Regions from separate parts of the Vibrio diabolicus genome, predicted to be linked through region 2. Evidence: predicted binding sites of a transcription regulator. Region 2 holds the regulator's gene; each other region holds the start of a gene.
What was found. The regulator MetJ, encoded in region 2, represses methionine synthesis genes. The targets are predictions, from matches to a motif close to TTAGACNTNTANANGTCTAA.

Region 1 (7,586 bases), 730 kb from region 2:
AAGAGTTATATCAACATTGTCGTCGACGGCGGCACTAGAACAAAAAGTCCGACACCGATGACCAAAGCCACCGATACCGGATGTGTTGATTAAATCAAAGGTTTATCTGAAACCATAATGTAACGCTCTGCATCTCGTCCAAACTTGAAGTAGATGCCATTCGCATTCAAGCTCGATTCTTGCCCCTTAATCTTTGCTGACAACGCCGCTGCACCTTTAGGTAGGTACATGCTTTCTTCAAACTCTTGAAGCTTATTCAGAAGCTCGGAAGGCTTGCCCTTCCACGGCTTACCTCCAGCTTTCTTAAGCAATGCCGTAAAAGCAATAGTTAGACTATCATCTGCCATGCCCGACGCCATCAGCGACTCTACATTCTTCTCGTACACTTTTTGCAGCTTACCCTCTGGAAGTTTCCAGATTTTTTCTAGCGCTCCGATCCATTTGGCGTAGTCCATCATTCGCGCTTCGTGCATCACCTCAACATCAGGCAATACCGCCAACGCTTTGGATGCAAGAGTCAGTAAGGCACCGAATATCTCTGGCATTGATGCTTCTAACTCTGCTTTCAGCTCTTGTTCAGGACGTCGATCACCTTTCTTCATCGGTTCCAAGTTGACTCGGAGGCAACGGGAAGCTAAGTCGGATTCTTTAACAAAATCATGAATACCATTTAATACTAGTGGGCTATGTAGCTCTAGCATCGTCACTTCTGCTGTCTTGTACAGTGTTCGCTTCGTCATGGTTCCCTTGGTAGCTACGGTACAAAGCAAATCACTTTGACGCTTAGTTAGGCTTCTAAGGTTATCAATAACAACTAGCGACATGCCGTTGATGGTCAGAACAAAGTCACTTTGCTTAGGAAAAGCCATCGCTGAGACAGCGCTAGGATCTAACAAGCCACGAAGCACGTTATTACAGAAGAAGCTTTTTCCCGCCCCCTTTTCACCTTGAATCATCAAGATAGGGTAAGGGACACCTTTCGCCTTAGGATGTGCCATTAAGTAAGTCATGTAAGCGACCAGCAAGAAGAAAGTATTCGTGTCCGTATTAATGAACTTTCTCAGCTTTGCCAAGGCTGACTTGGTGTCGTCACATGGCAGCTTAGGCGTAACCATTGGTAACTGAAAGCTCGGTCGCTGAAAATAGAGATTCTCATTACTAGCGGGCATTGTATCCAACACTTCAACACCTTGAGCGCTAAGTTGAGCAATCTGACCGTTCGAGAGGTCAATGGTCACTGTTTCAGCTCCCGGAGCCATACCATATCGAATTTGAGGTTTAATCAACGGCTGCTCATGCTCCCATGCGATAGCTTTGACTTCCTCGAATGCATCTTTCACGTTTTTACCAACCAATCTTAGTTCTACTCGCTTAGCGAACTTACGCAGCATCTGCTCTCCCTTATCAGAAGCCAATGGGATAGCTTGCTTAGACTCTCCGGTATGCTCAATCAAATATGGTGTACGTGACTCGTCCTGCTTAACTACGCTAGGGGTAAACTGTTCTAAGAACTCTGCGAATGCATTTTTATCAGCCATTGTAAAAATCTCCTTTAATACTATTTTTCTTGGGATGGCAGCGTCATTTCGACTGCCACTTTTAAACGAAAACCATTTAGAACATCGGCGGCGGCGTCGGCGAGTGCCTGAGTTGCCGCATCCAATTGGTTTTGAAATTGTGCTTGTTCTAACCTCACCAAGAACGAATCATGGTTGGTGAGTAGAAGTGGAATGTTGGCATCATCAAGACGTAGACAGGCTCGGCGCATAATGTCGGCACCTGTTGCTTGAATCTTCCAATTAGTTAGCGAGAGTTGCCCGTCCAAATCCGAAATGGTGTATTTCCAATCTAAGGAACGAGCGAAGCCTTGATTCCGAATAACATCGGCAGATTTAGTGAGATAGCGGTCAATTGGGTAAATAAGACGAGATAGCTCATTAGACAGGGCTCTAATTCGACTCAAGGCAATACCCAGCTTTTCAGCGAGTGTCCGATAACCGATACCATATAAGCGCCCAATGAGCATTTGCTTACACTGGTCACGGCTAAATTGGCCTCCAACTAACTGAACGATATTTTTGTATATGTCCCCCTTTTGGTACCAATTCATGAGCACCTGACATTGCGCAAAATAAGCAGCAATCATAGGCTCTTGTTGCTGGTAATCTAAAAGGGCATAAACACTGCCTTTAGGTGGGCTTAGTACAGACTTCCAGTACTGCTTAGGGACTTGGTTCAGAGAAGAACCAAGAGCATGATCACGACCTGTTTTAGTATGAAAAGCCGAGACGACTGGACGATACCAATGTCCGGTAGAATCTGTGTTTAATGCTTTAACAATTCCTTGATATTGCTTAGCTACGAATTGGCTTGTACCCGATTTTTTCTGTGAGTACGAACCAATTCGCTTAAGCATTGCAGTACGATTTACTCTAATCGCTTCTCTGCTTTTTAGATGCTCTATATGCCGCGTAATACGACGTTGAACATCCAAAGGTGGCAAGCTCGAAACAGATTTAACCTCTTGTACAATATGGTCAGGTAAGTAACCTTGCGCTGAGTGAGCAAGTAACTGTTTATTCAGCGCATAGGTATGTGGTCCGAGACCATAACGTGCGATTGCGATTCATGCTGCAATATCATCGAAATCCAAATCATCAAGGTCAATCTCATCTTCAATTTCAATTTCTTCCAATTCTTCTAACGGCTCTGGGTCGTCAGAGAAAATTCCATCTTCGGAAGGATCTTTCACTCTTTCAGCGTCGGCGTCGTCATTACTCGCTTGCTTTTGTTCAGTATCTCCGTCGACGACGTCAACGAACTCACCTTTATTTTCCAACAACGCTTGAGCTACAGGATGTTCTAGGGAATCGATGTGATACTCTCCACCAAACGTTTCATCAAAAGCTTTCGCTACAAGAGACATATCAACATCGAATGGGGCAATATCATGCTCAACCGAGTAACTATAGACACCAGCCTCTTTGTTACGTTTTACGGAGATAACCGCACCCTCATCACTCACCTTCACCGCATCTAATTTACTGCGGTTCCAAGAGTTTGAAGGGTTGCTACTCAATAGAACAAAGCGAATATCGTTTTTAGTCGTTTGCAGAACATGAAGCACCTTTTGAGATACTTCTTTTTTTGGTAAGGACTGTGCAACATCGGCATCTACATAATATGTATACTTATATCCTGTCTCGTCATCGTATCGCTCAACCGTAAGCAACTTCTGCACTTCAAACTTAGCCATGAATGGCACACCATCTGACGGCATCATGTTCGACAATGCGTTACTAGGAATCTGCGCTTTGAAGTTAGCTACTTTTTCAGCCTGTGCATTTAGTTTTTCAAATAGACTCATATCATTCTCTCCTAAGTTATCAATAGAAATTAATGCGGTTTAATTCAGCATCGCAATAGGCAGCCATTCAGCTACCCATTAAGTTGCAAAATCAACATTCAAAAGTCGTAGAGCGTTACTTTCCAAATTGTTAAAGAGCCTAATGAACAATGGGTTACCTCTGTCCATGGCTGCTATAACAACACGAAGATTTAAGCTTTTGAAGCTTATGTAAACGAGATGTACAGCGCTAAATTCAAGCTATAAAAAGCGTTCGAAAATGGGTTGAAAAAAAAGAAACATAGCTGGAAGGCTCTAAAAAGCCTTTAAACGAGGGGTGTAAAATTCAACCAGTTAAAAGAATGTAAAATCACGTTACAGATGTTAATTAGCCGCTGTTTTAAGCCTTTTGAGAAGGTACTGTTCGAGAAATTATTTTTTTAAAAGAGTTTTTGTGTGACAAACATCACTTTGAATGCGAGTTATTAGTCAGAGCTAATCTATCTACAACAACAAAAAAAGCAGAGGTTATCCCCTGCTCACCTAGCTTGCCCGTCAATCATCTATAACCTCGTCGGCGACAACACCAATTACGAAGCCAGCTATACCACCGATTAATACGGAATATGGATATGGACCGAATCTAGCTCCGAGAGCAGCACCTATTTTCGCTGCACGAATACCTGTGTTCTTTTTGGATTGGGATGATGATTGTGAAAAGGTTTTGCTTTGCATGTTTGCTCCTTCGGGAAGTAAAGAAGAGCAATACCTATCGATACTGCCCTTAGTGATTTAATGTCCCAACTTACTTAACTGAATCGCATAGATGATTTGCGAAGCTACGAGTCATCATCTGACTTTGGTACTGGTTATTTAGCTTCAATGTATTGAGCCAGAACTCATCCCCATCAACTTCGAATTGCATAAATGCTTTCTGCTCTTGATTGCGGAAATTCACATCACCTTCAATATCCACGAAGATTCGACCCGATTTGGTTTTACCTGATTTCCAAGTTTCATTGGTGAATGCTGAGTCGATCATGTCCCCTATTACGTAAGGGCAACCATCTGGGCTGCCTTCTTTAATTGTCTGGATTGCATCATCTGTATCCGAACTAAATAGACCTGCTGATGCACCAAAGCTAGCTAGAACTAACGCACTGATTAGTAGTTTTTTCATTACTACATTTCCTTATTAGGTTTACTGATTGCAGAATTTGATAGTGATTGTTGTCGGTGTCGTCGGTACGACATCAACGACGATAAATGGAAGGGTTATTTTGTTTTCTTGTCTGCGAGCGCTAATAGCTCTGCTTTTAGTTGTTGGTATTCGTCGCCTAGTACGTGAAGATAAATTGATGATTCGGACTTTTTGGCTAGACCTAAGTCTCTAACTATTGAGGCACAGAAACCTTGGTTATTGGCTGAACCTGAAGGATATAGGGATTTATAGACCTGACTTTTCCACGGGTTATCACCTTGAGATTCGATCAACTGGAACAGTTCGTTAAGTGGAACCCAGTGTTTTGAATGCAATCCTGCCCCACCACTTTGTCCGGCAATTCGAAAATAGAGCTGCTTGTCCTCATTATGTTGAGCAATTTCATAGAGGATTTTTCCTTTGGCCTTTGCTCCTAGTTTGGGTGCTTCACCTGTTTCGAGAATGGTAGAGAATGGATTGCCTTCTGGCGTGGTTTTAGATGTATCAACTCCTGCATTCTTCCTGCTGTTTTTGGCTTGGTTCATAGAAACTCCTTTATTTCATTGAGCTAGAAATAAGAAAGCCCCTACCGGACGAATCCAGTAAGGGCTCTTACAATTCAATAATATAAATTCGTTTTGCTGCTTGTTACGCCTAGGGATTTTTCCTGTCTTTTTCCGGTACTGTTCCTGTCTTTCCAACACAGTTTTCTACATTTTCTCGACGGTGGCGGCGGTGATATAGGTTCGGCGGATTTCCCGTCGGCGACGTCAGTAAAATCATGCGGGTAATCAGGTGATGTGATTTTGCTGGTGGATTTCGGGGTGAGTCGGGGCAGGGTTTCTATGTTGATTGTGCAGTGAGGTTGCGTCAGACCTTCGCTCATAATCGATTGGTCCGCAGTTCAAGTCTGCGAGGGGCCACCAAATTTTGAAAGGCGTAGCAGGTTAGTACCTACTACGTCTTTTTTGTGTCTGCTGACTTTGGGTACAGTTGTGGGTGTAGTAATTCGTTGCTCATATCCTCAACAACTTCAAACTTATCATCTTCCTCGATTCTACCCTCTCTTTCTTTTCGCTTATTACCAATCTTTCTATATAGTCGTAGAAACAAAATGTCTGCTCGCTATTTAAACCATTGACCCTTTTTCGACTTCTGATAGGATGGACATGTAAACGTATGGACGTCTAAAGTAAAAATGGAGTTAGAATGAAAAGTATTTGTCACCTAAAGAAACTAGCTTTGGTTCTCACGGCAGTAGTTGGCTTAAGTGCTTGTGGAGAAAAAGATGGCTCTATCATTAAAGTGGGAGCAACCGTAGGGCCTCATGCTCAAGTAGTTGAAGCAGTAGCGAAGGAAGCAGCGAAGCAAGGCTTGAATGTAGAAGTCATCGAGTTTTCTGATTACGTGACACCCAATGCCGCGCTTAGCGATGGTAGCATCGACATTAACAGCTATCAGCACCAACCATTTTTAGACAACTTCAACAATAGTCATGACGCCCAATTAGTGTCGATTGGTCAATCCATTCTGATGCGCATGGGACTTTATTCTAACAAGTATCGCTCATTGCAAGAGCTTCCAAACAATGCACGCATAGCAATTCCAAACGATCCAACTAATGGTGGTCGCGGTCTATTGCTACTCGCCAATGCAGGTTTAATTGAGCTTAAACAAGGTGTTGGCCACAAAGCCGCCCTAACTGATATTACAAAAAATGCAAAGTCGTTTGAATTTGTCGAGGTAGATGCCGCCCAGTTACCACGAACATTGGATGATGTAGACGCGGCTGCGATCACAATGAACTACGTAATGTCTTCTGGTTTAGACCCGAAGAAACAAAGTATCTATCTTGAAGCAAAAGACGCACCGCTGGCCGTCATGGTCATCGCTACTCGTGACGCAGACAAAAATAATGAAGCGTATAAAAAATTCGTTTCTATTTACCAATCTCAAGCAATTCGTGATTATCTCGATCGTACGTTCAAAGGCACAATAGAAGCAGCTTTTTAATCAATAAAGCAACGAATACTTTGCTCACTAATCAGATAGGAAAGAGGCTGATGTTTCTCATAGCCTCTTCTTTTCACTCCTCACTCAATCGGCTTATTGTCGACTTTCAGCCTCTAATCTCATTGCTAAATAAGCTTGGTCCGCAGAAACCAATTCAGGGCGGTTAATCAACTTCCAAAGGAAGTATGGTGGGATTAAAAATACGACAAAGTAGAGAGATTCATGGAAGAATACATCGGCTATCGCTTGCTGATGCTCCCAGAGTGCCGTCAGTGCAAAGAGCTCTAACATCACACCTAAAACGCCAAAGACGACAGAGACAACAATCGCTAAACCCAGTAGTTCTCTAATAAAGTGCTTGTATGCCATGATACTAATTCCTTCTAGCAGTAAGTCATACTAACTTACGCTCATAAGAAACAAGCCAGCTTGACTATTATCAAACTCCCCTCATCACAGTTAAGAACTTAGTTTTATAAAAAAGGACTTGTATATAACGCCATTGAAGATTGACCTCTCTATCACAATACAATGACATCACTTCTCGACTTTGAGACTAGCCTTTTACATTTATCAGCAGTGTAAACAAGAGATCATAATGAAAAAATATACCTACCCTTTACTTGCCATCTCAGGCGGTCTTTTATTGACGGGCTGTGGTAGCGACGACTCTTCATCCGATACAGAAGCAGCCACTTTTTCTCTCAGCGTTTCCGATGCGCCTGTCGACGATGCCAACAAAGTCGTCTTAGCGTTTAAAGATGTTGTCCTTGTACCATTTGACCCAGAAACTGGCGAACAAACTGGAGAACATATTCTGTTAGATGTTAGTGACAATGGAGCACTACACCAAGTTGATCTAATGGAATATCAGGGAAGTAACGCTAAAACGATCATTAGCGAGCAAGACATCGCTCCTGGTGATTATGCTATGTGTGTGTACGCTAAAGACGGCAAACAATTAAACGATACAACGCTGTCATACGTAGAGAAGACAGACGGCAACATCAAAGGCTTAGTTGTGCC
Region 2 (7,586 bases):
GTCATGGATGCCGGATGACAAATCAAGCTTTCAACTCCACCTAATGACTCAGCCAATGAAAACAGTTGGAGCTCTTTAACGAACACTTTTAACTGCTCAAACGAACCGGCAAACTCAAAGCTCAGCATAGAGCCAAAACCAGTTTGCTGCTTTTTAGCAATGTCATGACCCGGGTGCTCCGGCAGGCTTGGATGATAAATGGTTTTAACTAACGCTTGCTTCTGGAGATAAGCCAGTACCTGCTGTGAACTCTCTTCATGCACTCGCATGCGAGCACCAAGTGTACGAATACCTCGCAGTGTCATGTAACTATCGAAAGGTGTGCCCGTTGCGCCAATACAATTGCCCCACCATGCAAGCTCTTCTGCATGCGCTTCTGTTTTGGTGATGATCACGCCACCAATCACGTCTGAATGACCGTTGATATACTTCGTTGTGGAGTGAATGACGAAATCTGCGCCCAAGTCCAAAGGCTTTTGGTACACGGGTGTCAAAAAGGTATTGTCCACCGCGACCAATGCCCCAACTCGCTTCGCTTTTTCACAAGTCTCAGAAATATCCACCACGCGAACCAGAGGGTTTGATGGGGTTTCTAACAAGATGAGTTTTGGTTTTTGTGCTAATGCTGCATCCAAAGCTTGCTCGTCTGATTGATCGACAAACTGAACCTTAAAATCACCTTTGTTGGCTCGGGTATTAAAAAGACGATAGGTGCCGCCATAACAATCGTGAGGAGCAATAATGAGATCATCAGGGCCAAGAAAAGCGGACACCCATAAATTTAATGCCGACGTACCGCAATTCGTGACAACCGCTCCTTTTCCAGACTCGAGTTCAGATAACGCACTTTCCAACAGTCCGCGGTTTGGATTTCCAGATCGCGTGTAATCATACTTAGGTACTTCACCAAAAGCAGGAAAACCATAGTTAGTGGAAAGATAAATAGGTGGAACGACAGCGTGATATTGGCTGTCTGATTCAATACCAGTGCGTACTGCAATGGTCGCAGGTTTGCGAGAGCTCATGGGTGTATCCTTTCACGGGTAATGACTTCTAAATAGGAATGCGCTATATCTAATGAGTAAAATAAAGTGATCAACACGCTTCCTTTGCTGTTCTGTTCACTTTACTCGTCAAAAAATGAGACGTCAACACTTCTAGACGTCTATATGTCTTTGCTTATGGCGGTAAATGCAGCTAAAATCAGCACCTAAATTATTTTTAACCGATTACATAAATGAAGGTGTGCAATGGCTGACTGGAATGGCGAATACATTAGCCCATATGCAGAGCACGGCAAAAAAAGCGAACAAGTAAAAAAAATTACCGTCTCTATCCCGCTAAAAGTTTTAAAAGTGCTAACTGATGAGCGTACTCGCCGTCAGATCAATAACTTACGCCATGCAACCAATAGTGAATTACTATGCGAAGCATTTTTGCACGCGTACACAGGTCAGCCACTTCCAACAGATGAAGACCTTCGTAAAGACCGTCCAGATGATATTCCAACAGAAGTAAAAGCACTGATGACGGAAATGGGCATCGAATTTGAGTCGTTTGACGAAGAGTAAAAAGCGAGACTGGAGGCTTCAGATAGCAATTCTTATCTCGAGCCAAAAGAATGATATAAAAAATGGGACGCGATTGCGTCCCATTTTCTGTACATCACATCTAATAGATATATTACTCTGCCATGTAGTTTTCAGGCATCTCGATACGAGCAACACCTGAATCAACTGCCGCCTGAGCCACAGCTTTTGCAACACGTGGCAGTAAACGTGAGTCCATTGGTTTTGGAATGATGTAGTCTGCACCAAACTCAAGCTTATCGACGCCTGCGGCCTTCAATACAGTTTCAGGTACAGGCTCTTTTGCTAGCTCACGAATCGCCTCAACGGCTGCAAGTTTCATTTCATCATTGATTTCACTTGCGCGCACATCAAGAGCACCACGGAAGATGAATGGGAAACACAATACGTTGTTTACTTGGTTCGGGTAATCACTACGGCCAGTCCCCATGATCAAATCATCACGAACAGCGTGGGCAAGTTCCGGCTTAATTTCAGGATCTGGATTCGAACATGCAAATACGATTGGCTTATCTGCCATCAGCTTCAACGCTTCCGCTGGCAATAGGTTTGGACCAGATACACCTAGGAACAGATCCGCGCCTTCAATCACGTCTTCTAATGTGCGTTTGTCCGTGTTGTTTGCGAATAGCTGCTTGTATTCATTAAGATCATCACGACGAGTGTGGATCACACCTTTACGATCCAGCATGTAAATTTTTTCGCGCATTGCACCACATTTAATCAGCAGCTCCATACACGCAACGGCTGCAGCGCCAGCGCCAAGACAAACGATCGTTGAGTCTTCAAGCTTCTTACCTTGAAGTTCGATCGCGTTCAGCATGCCTGCCGCCGTTACAATCGCAGTACCGTGCTGATCATCGTGGAATACTGGTACATCACAACGCTCAATTAAACGCTTTTCAATCTCAAAGCAATCTGGTGCTTTAATATCTTCAAGGTTGATACCACCAAAGGTGTCTGCAATGCTTGCAACAGTATCAACAAATTCATCGATCGTGCGATGCTTAACTTCAATATCAATCGAGTCAAGACCTGCAAAACGTTTAAACAGTAACGCTTTACCTTCCATTACTGGCTTAGATGCAAGTGGACCTAGGTTACCTAGACCTAAAATAGCGGTACCGTTAGAAATAACAGCAACCATGTTGCCTTTCGCTGTGTACTTGTACACGTTATCAGGGTTTTGTGCGATTTCACGCACTGGTTCTGCAACACCTGGGCTGTAAGCAAGGGCAAGATCACCCGCCGTTTCCGCAGGCTTTGTTAATTCGACAGCAATCTTCCCTGGAGTTGGATAAGCATGGTAATCCAATGCTTTTTGGCGATGTTCTTCTTCTGGAGTGGCTGCTTGGCGATTGTCTTCAGACATGGACGTTTCTCTTTTTTATTTTTAGGTAAGGGGGCATAAATTCTATCGGATAGAAATCAAACTTCATAGGCAAGATTGCGAGCAATATCCTTAAAAAGCCGATAATAAAAGAGATTAGACCAGATAGCGGGGATAAGCACCTGATTTTCGAGTCAGGTGCTCTTTTCTTCTTACAATTGAAGTACGCAAAATCCTGGACGTTATTACTCTTCGTCTACGTATTGCGCTTGGAGGTAGTTCTCAATGCCAGACATTTCAATCAAGCCAAGTTGCGTCTCTAGCCAATCAACATGCTCTTCTTCATCTTCAAGAATATCTTGAAACAGATCGCGAGACACATAGTCTCGAATGTCTTCAGCATAGGCAATCGCATCTTTTAAATCTGGAATAGCGGCCATTTCAAGCTTTAAGTCACACTCGAGCATTTCTTTAGTGTCTTCACCTATCATCAACTTGCCTAAATCTTGTAGATTCGGTAAGCCCTCCAGAAACAAAATACGCTCAATCAGATGATCGGCATGTTTCATCTCATCGATAGATTCGTGATATTCCTTATCTGCTAGGTGCTTTAACCCCCAGTCCTTATACATTCGAGCATGAAGAAAATACTGATTAATAGCGATGAGCTCATTTCCGAGCACTTTATTGAGATGTTGGATGATGATTGGATCGCCTTTCATGACAAAAACCTCTTCTTTAGCTTCATTTAAATGTAGAAGCAAATGAGAAGGTGTCAAAACGCTAGGCAAATAATTACTTAATTACTGCATGCTCACAGTAATTAGCTAGCTTGTTTGAATACCGTGTAACTGGTTTCCGCTAAAATATCCTTGGCCTGCCTGATGCACTTACCACATTGGCTACCCAATGCTGTGCATTTTTTGATTCCTTTAATATCCGTTACGCCTTCATCTATCGCCAACTTCCTAATTTTCTTGTCGGAGACCCCATGGCAAAGACAAACGTACATACTCAAAAACCTATTAAATTAACCTGTGGCAACCAATATAAACAAGAATAGTTCTTGTTACCAGTCGCATTGATGGGTCTGTTCAGAATATTTTGTTATATAGATTTGGTGACAGTAGGCCAAGATCAGAGAGTTAGGTGTTACGACCAAAGGTGTTGAAAAATAGAGCCGGTAATATTCTGTTTTTAAATTAAAAAATTAACGTATTTCCTACGAACACTTATAACCAAATATAATTTAGATATAAAAAAGGGAAGCCTAAGCTTCCCTTTCTCGATGCGCTTTCTTCATAAAGAAGAAGAGTGCAAGATTTCGTTTAATTCGTTATGAATTAGTCGAAGATCTTAGCAACAACACCAGCACCTACTGTACGGCCACCTTCACGGATCGCGAAACGTAGACCTTCGTCCATTGCGATTGGTGCGATTAGCTCAACAGTCATCTGTACGTTGTCACCTGGCATTACCATTTCTACGCCTTCTGGTAGCTGGATGTCACCAGTTACGTCAGTTGTACGGAAGTAGAACTGTGGACGGTAGCCTTTGAAGAATGGAGTGTGACGACCACCTTCATCTTTAGACAGTACGTATACTTCTGATTCGAACTTAGTGTGTGGAGTGATTGAACCAGGCTTCGCTAGTACTTGACCACGTTCAACTTCGTCACGCTTAGTACCACGTAGAAGTGCACCAACGTTCTCACCTGCACGGCCTTCGTCTAGAAGCTTACGGAACATCTCAACACCAGTACATGTAGTTGTAGTAGTGTCTTTGATACCTACGATAGCAACTTCGTCACCTACAGTTAGGATACCACGCTCGATACGGCCAGTTACTACTGTACCACGACCTTGGATTGAGAATACGTCTTCGATAGGCATTAGGAATGGCTGATCTACCGCACGCTCTGGCTCAGGGATGTAAGTATCTAGAGCTTCCGCTAGTTCAACGATTTTCGCTTCCCACTGCTCTTCGCCGTTTAGTGCGCCTAGTGCAGAACCTTGGATAACTGGTAGGTCATCACCTGGGAAATCGTATTCAGATAGAAGTTCACGAACTTCCATTTCTACTAGTTCTAGTAGCTCTTCATCGTCAACCATGTCACATTTGTTCATGAATACGATGATGTATGGGATACCAACCTGACGGCCTAGTAGGATGTGCTCACGAGTTTGTGGCATTGGGCCATCTGTCGCAGCAACAACTAGGATACCACCGTCCATCTGTGCAGCACCAGTGATCATGTTTTTAACGTAGTCCGCGTGTCCTGGACAGTCAACGTGTGCGTAGTGACGAGTTGGAGTGTCGTACTCAACGTGAGAAGTTGCGATTGTGATACCGCGCTCACGCTCTTCTGGAGCGTTATCGATAGATGCGAAGTCTTTAGCTACACCGCCGTAAACTTTAGCAAGAGTAGTACAGATAGCTGCAGTTAGAGTTGTTTTACCGTGGTCAACGTGGCCGATAGTACCAACGTTAACGTGCGGTTTCGTACGTTCAAATTTTTCTTTAGACACGATCGTGTTCCTTCCTAGTTATGATTCGTCGTGATCATTATTGATCGACGACGCGCCAGAAATTGTTATTTTATGCGCCAACGCCCGTTAGCGCAATATTTGGACGCCCTGATCTCGCAAAAAGTCGTAAACTTTTTGTAGTTCAATCGTCAATTAGTAACCACGCTCTGCAATAATTTTATCTGCGAAGTTTTTCGGCACTTCAGCGTACTCGTGAAACTCCATAGAGTAAGACGCACGGCCTTGAGTTGCAGAACGTAGATCAGTTGCGTAACCGAACATTTCAGATAGTGGTACTTGAGCACGGATGATCTTAAGACCAGCCACACCTTCGTCCATGCCTTCAATGATACCGCGACGACGGTTTAGGTCACCAACAACGTCACCCATCCAGTCTTCCGGAGTGGTTACTTCGACATTCATCATTGGTTCTAGAATCACAGGTTGTGCTTCTAGTGCACCTTTCTTGAATGCCATCGAGCCAGCGATCTTAAACGCCATCTCGCTTGAGTCTACATCGTGGTAAGAACCATCAAATAGTGTAGCTTTAATATCTAGTACAGGGTAACCCGCTAGAACACCACTATTCATTTGTTCCTCGATACCTTTCGATACCGAACTGATGTATTCCTTAGGAATCACACCACCCACGATTTCGTCTACGAATACGAAACCTTCGCCAGGTTCAGAAGGCTCAAGTTTGACCCACACATGACCGTATTGACCACGACCACCTGATTGACGAACAAACTTACCTTCAACTTCCGCTTTACCACGAATGGTTTCACGGTAAGCAACCTGAGGTTTACCAACGTTACAATCAACGCTGAATTCACGCTTCATACGATCAACGATAATGTCTAGGTGAAGTTCACCCATACCTGAGATCAGAGTCTGACCTGATTCGTCGTCCGTTTCCACGCGGAATGATGGATCTTCCGCAGCCAGTTTACCTAGCGCGATAGCCATTTTCTCTTGGTCTGCCTTAGAACGAGGTTCTACAGCAATCTGAATAACTGGTTCAGGGAACTCCATGCGCTCTAGAATCACTTTGTGGTTCTGATCACACAGTGTGTCACCTGTTGTTACGTCTTTCAGACCGATAGCAGCAGCGATATCACCAGCGCGAACTTCTTTTACTTCTTCACGCTTATTCGCATGCATCTGAACGATACGACCAAAACGCTCTTTCTTCTCTTTTACAGAGTTGTAAACAGCGTCGCCGGAGTTTACTACACCAGAGTAAACACGCATGAACGTTAGCGTACCCACGAATGGGTCAGTCGCGATCTTAAATGCTAGCGCAGAGAATGGTTCGTTGTCGTCAGCGTGACGCTCAACTTCATTTTCTCTTTCGTCAACACCTTTAATTGCAGGTACGTCAACTGGCGATGGCAAGAACTCGATCACTGCATCTAGTACCGCTTGAACACCTTTGTTCTTAAACGCACTACCACAAGTGGCCAATACGATTTCGTTGTTTAGTGTACGAGTACGTAGAGCTTGTTTGAGCTCAGCTTCAGTCAATTCACCTTCTTCAAGGTACTTGTCCATCAGCTCTTCGCTAGCTTCAGCAGCGGATTCAACCATGTGGTTGCGCCACTCTTCAGCAAGTTCGATCATGTCAGCTGGGATGTCTTCGTAAGTAAACGAAGTGCCTTGATCGGCTTCATTCCAGTTGATCATCTTCATCTTGATAAGGTCGATGACACCTCTGAACTCATCTTCCGCACCAACGTTCAGTTGGATTGGAACAGGGTTCGCACCAAGACGATTTTTAATTTGGTCCACAACGCGTAGGAAGTCTGCGCCCGCACGGTCCATCTTGTTTACAAATACCAAACGTGGAACGTGGTATTTGTCTGCTTGACGCCATACAGTTTCAGACTGAGGTTCAACACCAGATGAGCCACAGAACACAACCACAGCACCATCAAGTACACGAAGAGAACGCTCTACTTCGATAGTAAAGTCAACGTGTCCAGGGGTATCAATGATGTTTACGCGATGCTCAGGGAACTGTGCTTCCATACCACGCCAGAATGTAGTAGTCGCAGCGGATGTGATAGTGATACCACGTTCCTGCTCCTGCTCCATCCAGTCCATGGTTGCTGCACCATCGTGAACTTCGCCGATTTT
Region 3 (7,586 bases), 210 kb from region 2:
GCCCTTAACCAGCCTAAATCAACGCTGAGTCGTCGCTTGGCACAATTAGAAGAAGATTTCGGTCAGGCTCTAACCGCAAGACAAGGTAACCGATTAGTTCTGACAAGAGCGGGAGAAATTTTTGCCCACTACAGTCGCCAGATTCTTGAGCTAAGTGAAGAGAGTTATGACGCGCTTCAAGGTTTAACAAACCAAGTTTCAGGGCCGCTACATATTGTTTGTCACACAGCATTAGTTAGAAGTTGGCTAGGTGGTGTGCTCAACGGTTTTCTTGCCGATAATCCTGACGTTAGGGTCCAACTTACCAGTGACTTTTCTGAAGCGCACCATGACCCAGATTTGTTCATCTGGCTCGGTGAGCGTAAAGATCTCGATTGGCGCAAAGAGGTATTAGGCTCATTTCGTTACACGCCCTTTGCCTCTCCAGCTTATCTTGATAAGCACGGTTCGATCCTGCACCCCAAAGAGCTTGAAGCGCATCCGTGGATCGATTTTGGCTCGGTACAAGAAAATGGATTGATGCTCACACACCCCCAACACGGTGAGTTCTTTTTAGAACCATTTGTGAGTCGCTTATACAGCGACAACATCGCAATGCAGATCGACAGCATCGCGAATGGTCATGGTATAGGACTGCTGCCAACTTGGACAGCAAGCGGCTACGAGAAACATCATCCGGGTCGAATCACACCTTGCTTAGAAGGTTGGCTTTCAGAGCCCATCTCCATTAACTGCTATACGCCTGCAGGAAGACCGCCATTACGCTTATCCGTACTTTTAGACTGTATTCACCAAAGCATTCCACAAGGTTGGAAAACCTGACAAAAAACAAAAAAGGCCATCGCAATGATGGCCTTTCCAACTTTATTATCTAACAGTCGTCCTTTACGTTCGACTATTGAGACAATCTAGCAATTACGCTAGCAATTCTTTTGCTGTGTTCACTACGTTTTCAGTCGTGAAGCCAAACATCTCGAATAGCTGACCAGCAGGTGCAGATTCACCAAATGTCGTCATGCCGATGATGCGACCATCGAAACCAACGTACTTGTACCAGAAGTCTGCGATGCCCGCTTCGATAGCGATGCGTGCTGTTACGTCTGATGGCAATACTGCTTCACGGTAAGCGGCGTCTTGTTTGTCGAATGCATCCGTTGATGGCATTGAAACAACGCGTACTTTCTTACCTTCTGCCGTTAGTTGAGTCGCAGCTTCTACTGCTAGCTCAACTTCAGAACCTGTTGCGATAAGGATTAGCTCTGGCTTGCCTTCGCAATCTTTCAGGATGTATGCACCTTTCGCGATGTTCGCTACTTGCTCAGCTGTACGATCTTGTTGCGCTAAGTTTTGACGAGAGAAGATAAGTGCTGTTGGTGCATCTTTACGTTCAATCGCTAGTTTCCATGCTACGGCAGACTCAACCTGGTCACATGGACGCCATGTGCTCATGTTTGGCGTTACGCGTAGAGATGCCATTTGCTCAACAGGTTGGTGAGTTGGGCCATCTTCGCCAAGACCGATCGAATCGTGCGTGTACACTTGGATATTCTGAATTTTCATCAGCGCAGCCATACGCATTGCGTTACGCGCGTATTCCATGAACATTAGGAATGTCGCACCGTAAGGAACGAAACCACCGTGCAATGCGATACCGTTGATGATAGCAGTCATACCGAATTCACGTACACCGTAGTGAATGTAGTTGCCAGAGAAGTCATCCGTTTCTAGAGACTTAGAACCAGACCACATGGTCAGGTTAGAAGGCGCTAGGTCAGCAGAGCCGCCCATGAATTCAGGAAGCATTTGACCAAACGCTTCTAGTGCATTTTGCGATGCTTTACGTGATGCAATGTTCGCTGGATTTGCTTGAAGATCAGCAATGATTTGGTTCGCTTGTTCTTCCCATTCCGCTGGAAGTTCGCCGTTTAGACGACGTTTAAGCTCTGCTGCTTCTGCAGGGTAAGCTGCTGCGTATGCTTCGAACTTTTCATTCCAAGCCGCTTCTTTCGCTGCACCTGCTTCTTTTGCATCCCACTCAGCGTAAACATCTGCAGGGATTTCAAATGGACCGTACTCCCAACCTAGGTATTCGCGAGCCGCTTGAATCTCATCGTGACCTAATGGCGCACCGTGACAGTCGTGCGAACCAGACTTGTTAGGAGAACCGAAACCGATAATTGTTTTAGTACAGATTAGAGTCGGACGAGGATCCGCTTTAGCCGCTTCAATCGCTGCGTTGATTGCTTCAGGATCGTGACCGTCTACCGCTGGGATTACGTGCCAGCCGTAAGCTTCGAAACGCTTAGGTGTATCGTCAGAGAACCAACCTTCAACGTGACCGTCGATAGAGATACCGTTGTCATCCCAAAACGCGATCAGTTTGCCTAGACCTAATGTCCCAGCAAGAGAACATGCTTCATGCGAGATGCCTTCCATTAGACAGCCGTCACCCATGAACACATACGTAAAGTGGTCAACGATGTCGTGACCTTCTTTGTTGAACTGTGCCGCTAGTGCTTTCTCTGCGATAGCCATACCAACAGCATTAGTGATGCCTTGGCCAAGAGGACCCGTTGTTGTCTCGATACCAGGCGCGTAGCCGTACTCTGGGTGACCTGGGGTTTTTGAGTGCAATTGACGGAAGTTTTTCAGATCATCAATAGATAGCTCATAACCGCTTAAGTGCAGTAGAGAGTAAATAAGCATTGAGCCGTGACCGTTTGATAGCACGAAGCGGTCGCGGTCGGCCCACTCTGGGTTTGATGGGTTGTGGTTTAGGTGAGAGCGCCAAAGAACTTCAGCGATATCAGCCATACCCATTGGTGCGCCTGGGTGGCCTGAGTTAGCTTGTTGAACACCATCCATGCTTAGAGCACGAATTGCATTGGCAAGATGTTTACGAGACGACATGTCTGCTCCTGAGTACATTAAGCGAAACGAAAAGTAGGTCATAATTCTCTCAAAGCCCTGTTAGGTGTGCAAACGTTTTCCAGCCCAAAACCTCACAAATATTGCACCTTTCGCGCCAAATCGTTCGAAGTTCTTAAAATTATCAATAAATCAGGCAAACGTTTGGTTATAACAAAAACCAAAAAAGAGCTTGTAATTCGAGCAATCAAATTTAGAATAGACGTCTAGATGTAGATACACCTACAAAAATTAGTATTAATTTGCGCTGGAGAGTTTATCATTCCCCAGTTTTAAACCAGATATAGTGGAGCTAACATGGCTAAGCACCTGTTTACTTCTGAGTCAGTATCAGAAGGTCATCCAGATAAAATTGCAGACCAGATTTCTGATGCGGTTCTTGACGCGATTCTAGAGCAAGATCCAAAGGCTCGTGTTGCATGTGAGACTTACGTTAAAACCGGTATGGTAATGGTGGGTGGTGAAATCACGACTTCAGCATGGGTAGACATCGAAGAGTTAACTCGTGAAACCGTTCGTGAAATCGGCTACGTACATTCAGATATGGGCTTTGATGCAGATTCTTGTGCGGTACTAAACACAATAGGTAAACAGTCGCCAGATATCAACCAAGGTGTTGATAAAGCTGACCCTAAAGAACAAGGTGCAGGCGACCAAGGCATTATGTTTGGTTACGCTTGTAACGAAACTGAAGTACTAATGCCAGCGCCAATTACTTACTCTCACCGTCTTGTTCAAAAGCAAGCAGAAGTTCGTAAAAACGGCACACTACCTTGGTTGCGTCCTGATGCAAAATCTCAGGTAACGTTCCAATACGATCAAGGTAACATCGTTGGTATCGACGCGGTTGTTCTTTCAACTCAACACTGTGATTCAATCTCAACTTCAGACCTGCGTGAAGCGGTAATGGAAGAGATCATTAAGCCAGTGCTACCTTCTGAGTGGATCAACAAAGAAACAAACTTCTTCATCAACCCAACTGGTCGCTTTGTAATCGGTGGTCCTATGGGTGACTGTGGTCTAACTGGTCGTAAGATCATCGTAGATACCTACGGCGGCGCAGCTCGTCACGGTGGCGGTGCGTTTTCTGGTAAAGATCCATCAAAAGTTGACCGTAGTGCAGCATACGCAGCACGCTACGTAGCGAAAAACATCGTAGCGGCAGGCATGGCTGACCGTTGTGAGATCCAACTTTCTTACGCAATCGGTGTTGCTGATCCAACGTCTATCATGGTGGAAACGTTCGGTACTGAGAAAGTATCTCACGACATCATCATTGAAGCGGTTCGTCAATTCTTCGACCTACGTCCATACGGTCTACAAGAAATGCTTAACCTTCTTCAACCTATCTACAAGAAGACAGCGGCTTACGGTCACTTCGGTCGTGAAGAATTCCCGTGGGAAGCGACAGACAAAGCTGCACTTCTACGCGATTTCGCTGGCATCAAATAATCAAGCCAAGCAAGAATCAATCAAGCCCTCGCCTATGGCGGGGGCTTTTTATTTTCAGCAACTTTTATCCAGCCATTTCGGTTCATACCGCTCTGCCCCACAAAGCAGTCCTGTTTCTCCCTCATTTTTATACCGAATAAATTTTAAGCAATTATTTGTAAATTATCCCATCTCCGCCAATAGTTAAAATATTGTTAATTACAATTTAAATAGAGACGTCGGATGCTGGCGACTGTGGAAGCAACACTTAAGTAAAGACATGAGTCAGGCATCTTTATGGCCGATACCAAACTAAGCCAATGCTCAGATGTAAACTTGAAAAAGTCGCTTCAAGTTTGACTGAACAAAAACCGCTGTCAGTTGGTATAAGCGGATAATGTGGGAATAAATCAAGGAGGAGTTATGCCTCGAACTGTTAATCCATCGGACTTCCACAACAAGCGAAAGGAAGTGCCAGACAACGAATACGCCAGAACCATACCGTGCAATACGGTCAATCTTTCTGCACCTTTTCATTGGCTCGCATTAGGTCTGCATGATTTCGTGCGAATGCCACTTATTAGTGCTTTCTATGGCATCTGTTTTATGGCAGCTGCCATAGGCATTGTTTTGCTCGTACAGTGGCAAGGCACACACTTGGTCGTCATGCCCAGTTTGATTGTTTACATGTTAATCGGTCCGTTTCTCGCGCTTGGCTTGTATGATGCCAGTTGGGAGAGAGAGCGCGGACACAAAGCTAGCTTGTTCCATTCCATGAAAGCGATCGGTCGTAACTCAACATCTCAATGGGCATTCGCCGTGTTACTCGCAGTGTGTATGATATTTTGGATGCGCATTGCCGCTCTACTTCACGCACTCTACCCTTCTGTTCAAGGGGCACCTTTAAGTGAGTTCCTACCCTTCCTTGTCATCGGCTCTTTGGTTGGTTTTGTGTTGGCTTGTGTGGTGTTTAGCATTTCAGCCTTTTCTATTCCGCTCATGATGGAGCGTCGCGTAGATATGATGACCGCTGTATTTACTAGCTTTAATGCGGTGAAATCCAACATTCCAGCGATGATTGTTTGGGCGGCGATCATCTGCGGCGGTATTCTTATCGGCTTTGCGACCTACGGGATCGGAATGTTGTTTACCATGCCAATTCTAGGCTACGGTACATGGCACGCTTACCATGCCACCATCAAGAAAAAACACACTCCGTAATTAACTGATGCTATGATCTGGCCCTCGCAAATGCGGGGGCTTTTTTATTTGATTTATCGAGGTGAGTTGTGGATATAGAACTAAGCTATAAAGCCAAACAAGTGATGGCGGACTGCATCGCGATGGCAGAGCAAGCTTTCAAACGTTCTTTCCCTATTCCAACGATCACCTTCAACGTCCGCGGGAAAACGGCAGGAAAAGCCTACCTTCAATTGAATCAAGTGCGCCTGAATCCCATTTTATTTCGCGAAAACACCCAAGCATTCTTAGATGAAGTCATTCCTCACGAGGTCGCTCACCTAATTACCTATCAGGTTTACGGACGAGTTAGGCCTCACGGCAAAGAATGGCAAGGTGTCATGGAAGCCGTATTTAAAGTGCCAGCCAAAACCACTCACAGCTTTGAAGTAAAATCCGTTCAAGGTAAAACCTTTGAGTATCGTTGTGGCTGTATGACCTACCCTCTATCGATTCGCCGTCATAATAAAGTGCTGCGCAAAGAGGCGACGTACTCTTGTCAAAAATGCCGCCAACCACTTAACTTCACGGGCGTTCAGTTATCGTAATCTATATCTCATAGTGTTACTTGCGTTCCCAAAATAAAGATCGAGTTTATCAAAACCTTCCCTTCGCCACTTATTGTTAACTTACTCATCACTAAAGCCATTTTATGCGTGTTATCATGAGTAAAGTCATACTTTATAAAGACTTTAATCATGAAATACCTATTCTCTCTGTTACTTATCGCGCTTTCTAGCACTGCGGTTGCCGCGCCACCAAGTTCATTCTCTGCCGCCAAACGTGAGGCGGTAAAAATTTATCAAGACCATCCAACGAGCTTTTACTGTGGCTGCAACATTCAATGGCAAGGCAAAAAAGGCTCCCCAGATTTAGCCTCTTGCGGTTACCAAGTCCGTAAACAGGAAAAGCGGGCCGCACGAATCGAATGGGAGCACGTTGTACCTGCGTGGCAATTTGGCCACCAGCGTCAATGCTGGCAAGATGGCGGACGTAAAAACTGCAAGAAAAAAGACAAAACCTTTCGCTTGATGGAAGCAGACCTGCACAACCTAACCCCTGCTATTGGTGAAGTAAACGGTGACCGTTCGAACTACAACTTTAGCCAATGGAACGGCGTCGATGGCGTGAGTTATGGTCGCTGTGAGATGCAAGTGAACTTTAAGCAGCGTAAAGTCATGCCACCAGACCGTGCTCGAGGTTCGATTGCTCGTACCTACCTATACATGAGCAAAGAGTACGGCTTTAAATTATCAAAACAGCAAACACAGTTGATGAGTGCTTGGAACAAAACCTACCCAGTCGATAAATGGGAATGTGAGCGTGACGAGCGCATTGCCAAAGTACAAGGCAATCATAACCCATTTGTTCAAAAAGCCTGTCGCGCACTCTAGTGCTCCTCTACCTTGAAGCGTTTCAATAACTGATATTGAAACGCTTCTTGCCCCTTGTTTTTTCGGTTTAAAGCATCCATGTTATGGTTTAAGTTTATTCTCTTGCTGGAAATCTCATGCGTATCCCTCGAATTTATCATCCAGAAACCATTCATCAACTTGGCTCACTTGCTTTAAGTGACGACGCAGCAGGCCATATCGGCCGTGTTCTGCGCATGAAAGAAGGCCAAGACGTTCTCCTATTTGACGGCAGCGGCGCAGAATTCCCAGCGGTTATCAGTGAAGTCAGCAAAAAGACGGTTTTGGTTAACATTACCGAGCGTGTAGAAAACAGTATTGAATCCCCTTTAGACCTGCACCTTGGTCAAGTTATTTCACGTGGCGATAAGATGGAGTTCACTATCCAAAAGTCAGTGGAACTTGGCGTCAATACCATCACACCTCTGATTTCCGAACGTTGTGGCGTCAAGCTTGACCAAAAGCGCTTTGAGAAAAAACTCGCGCAATGGCAAAAAATCGCCATCAGTGCCTGTGAGCAGTGTGGACGCAATGTCGTTCCAGAAATTCGTCCAATTATGAGCTTGGAAGAGTGGT

Region 1: FR741_RS13515 (MetQ/NlpA family ABC transporter substrate-binding protein) is a predicted target of MetJ. The motif match lies at 5,719-5,738, and genes of this name have one in related genera.
Region 3: metK (methionine adenosyltransferase) is a predicted target of MetJ. The motif match lies at 3,127-3,146, and genes of this name have one in related genera.

What each region holds. Positions count from the first base shown of each region.
Region 1 is NZ_CP042451.1:2,862,540-2,870,125, forward strand. It holds gene FR741_RS13485 (ATP-binding protein) at 90-1,538, opposite strand; gene FR741_RS13490 (DNA polymerase) at 1,559-2,416, opposite strand; gene FR741_RS13495 (hypothetical protein) at 2,627-3,367, opposite strand; gene FR741_RS13500 (hypothetical protein) at 3,902-4,081, opposite strand; gene FR741_RS13505 (hypothetical protein) at 4,152-4,526, opposite strand; gene FR741_RS13510 (hypothetical protein) at 4,622-5,092, opposite strand; gene FR741_RS13515 (MetQ/NlpA family ABC transporter substrate-binding protein) at 5,757-6,560, shown strand; gene FR741_RS13520 (hypothetical protein) at 6,654-6,929, opposite strand; gene FR741_RS13525 (DUF4382 domain-containing protein) at 7,159-7,586, shown strand, end outside.
Region 2 is NZ_CP042451.1:333,410-340,995, reverse strand. It holds gene FR741_RS01675 (O-succinylhomoserine (thiol)-lyase) at 1-1,025, opposite strand, end outside; gene metJ (met regulon transcriptional regulator MetJ) at 1,251-1,571, shown strand; gene FR741_RS01665 (malic enzyme-like NAD(P)-binding protein) at 1,684-2,961, opposite strand; gene bfr (bacterioferritin) at 3,165-3,641, opposite strand; gene FR741_RS01655 ((2Fe-2S)-binding protein) at 3,743-3,931, opposite strand; gene tuf (elongation factor Tu) at 4,263-5,447, opposite strand; gene fusA (elongation factor G) at 5,601-7,586, opposite strand, start outside.
Region 3 is NZ_CP042451.1:542,629-550,214, reverse strand. It holds gene FR741_RS02695 (LysR family transcriptional regulator) at 1-822, shown strand, start outside; gene tkt (transketolase) at 916-2,910, opposite strand; gene metK (methionine adenosyltransferase) at 3,226-4,380, shown strand; gene FR741_RS02680 (DUF2189 domain-containing protein) at 4,783-5,580, shown strand; gene FR741_RS02675 (SprT family zinc-dependent metalloprotease) at 5,649-6,146, shown strand; gene endA (deoxyribonuclease I) at 6,297-6,992, shown strand; gene rsmE (16S rRNA (uracil(1498)-N(3))-methyltransferase) at 7,109-7,586, shown strand, end outside.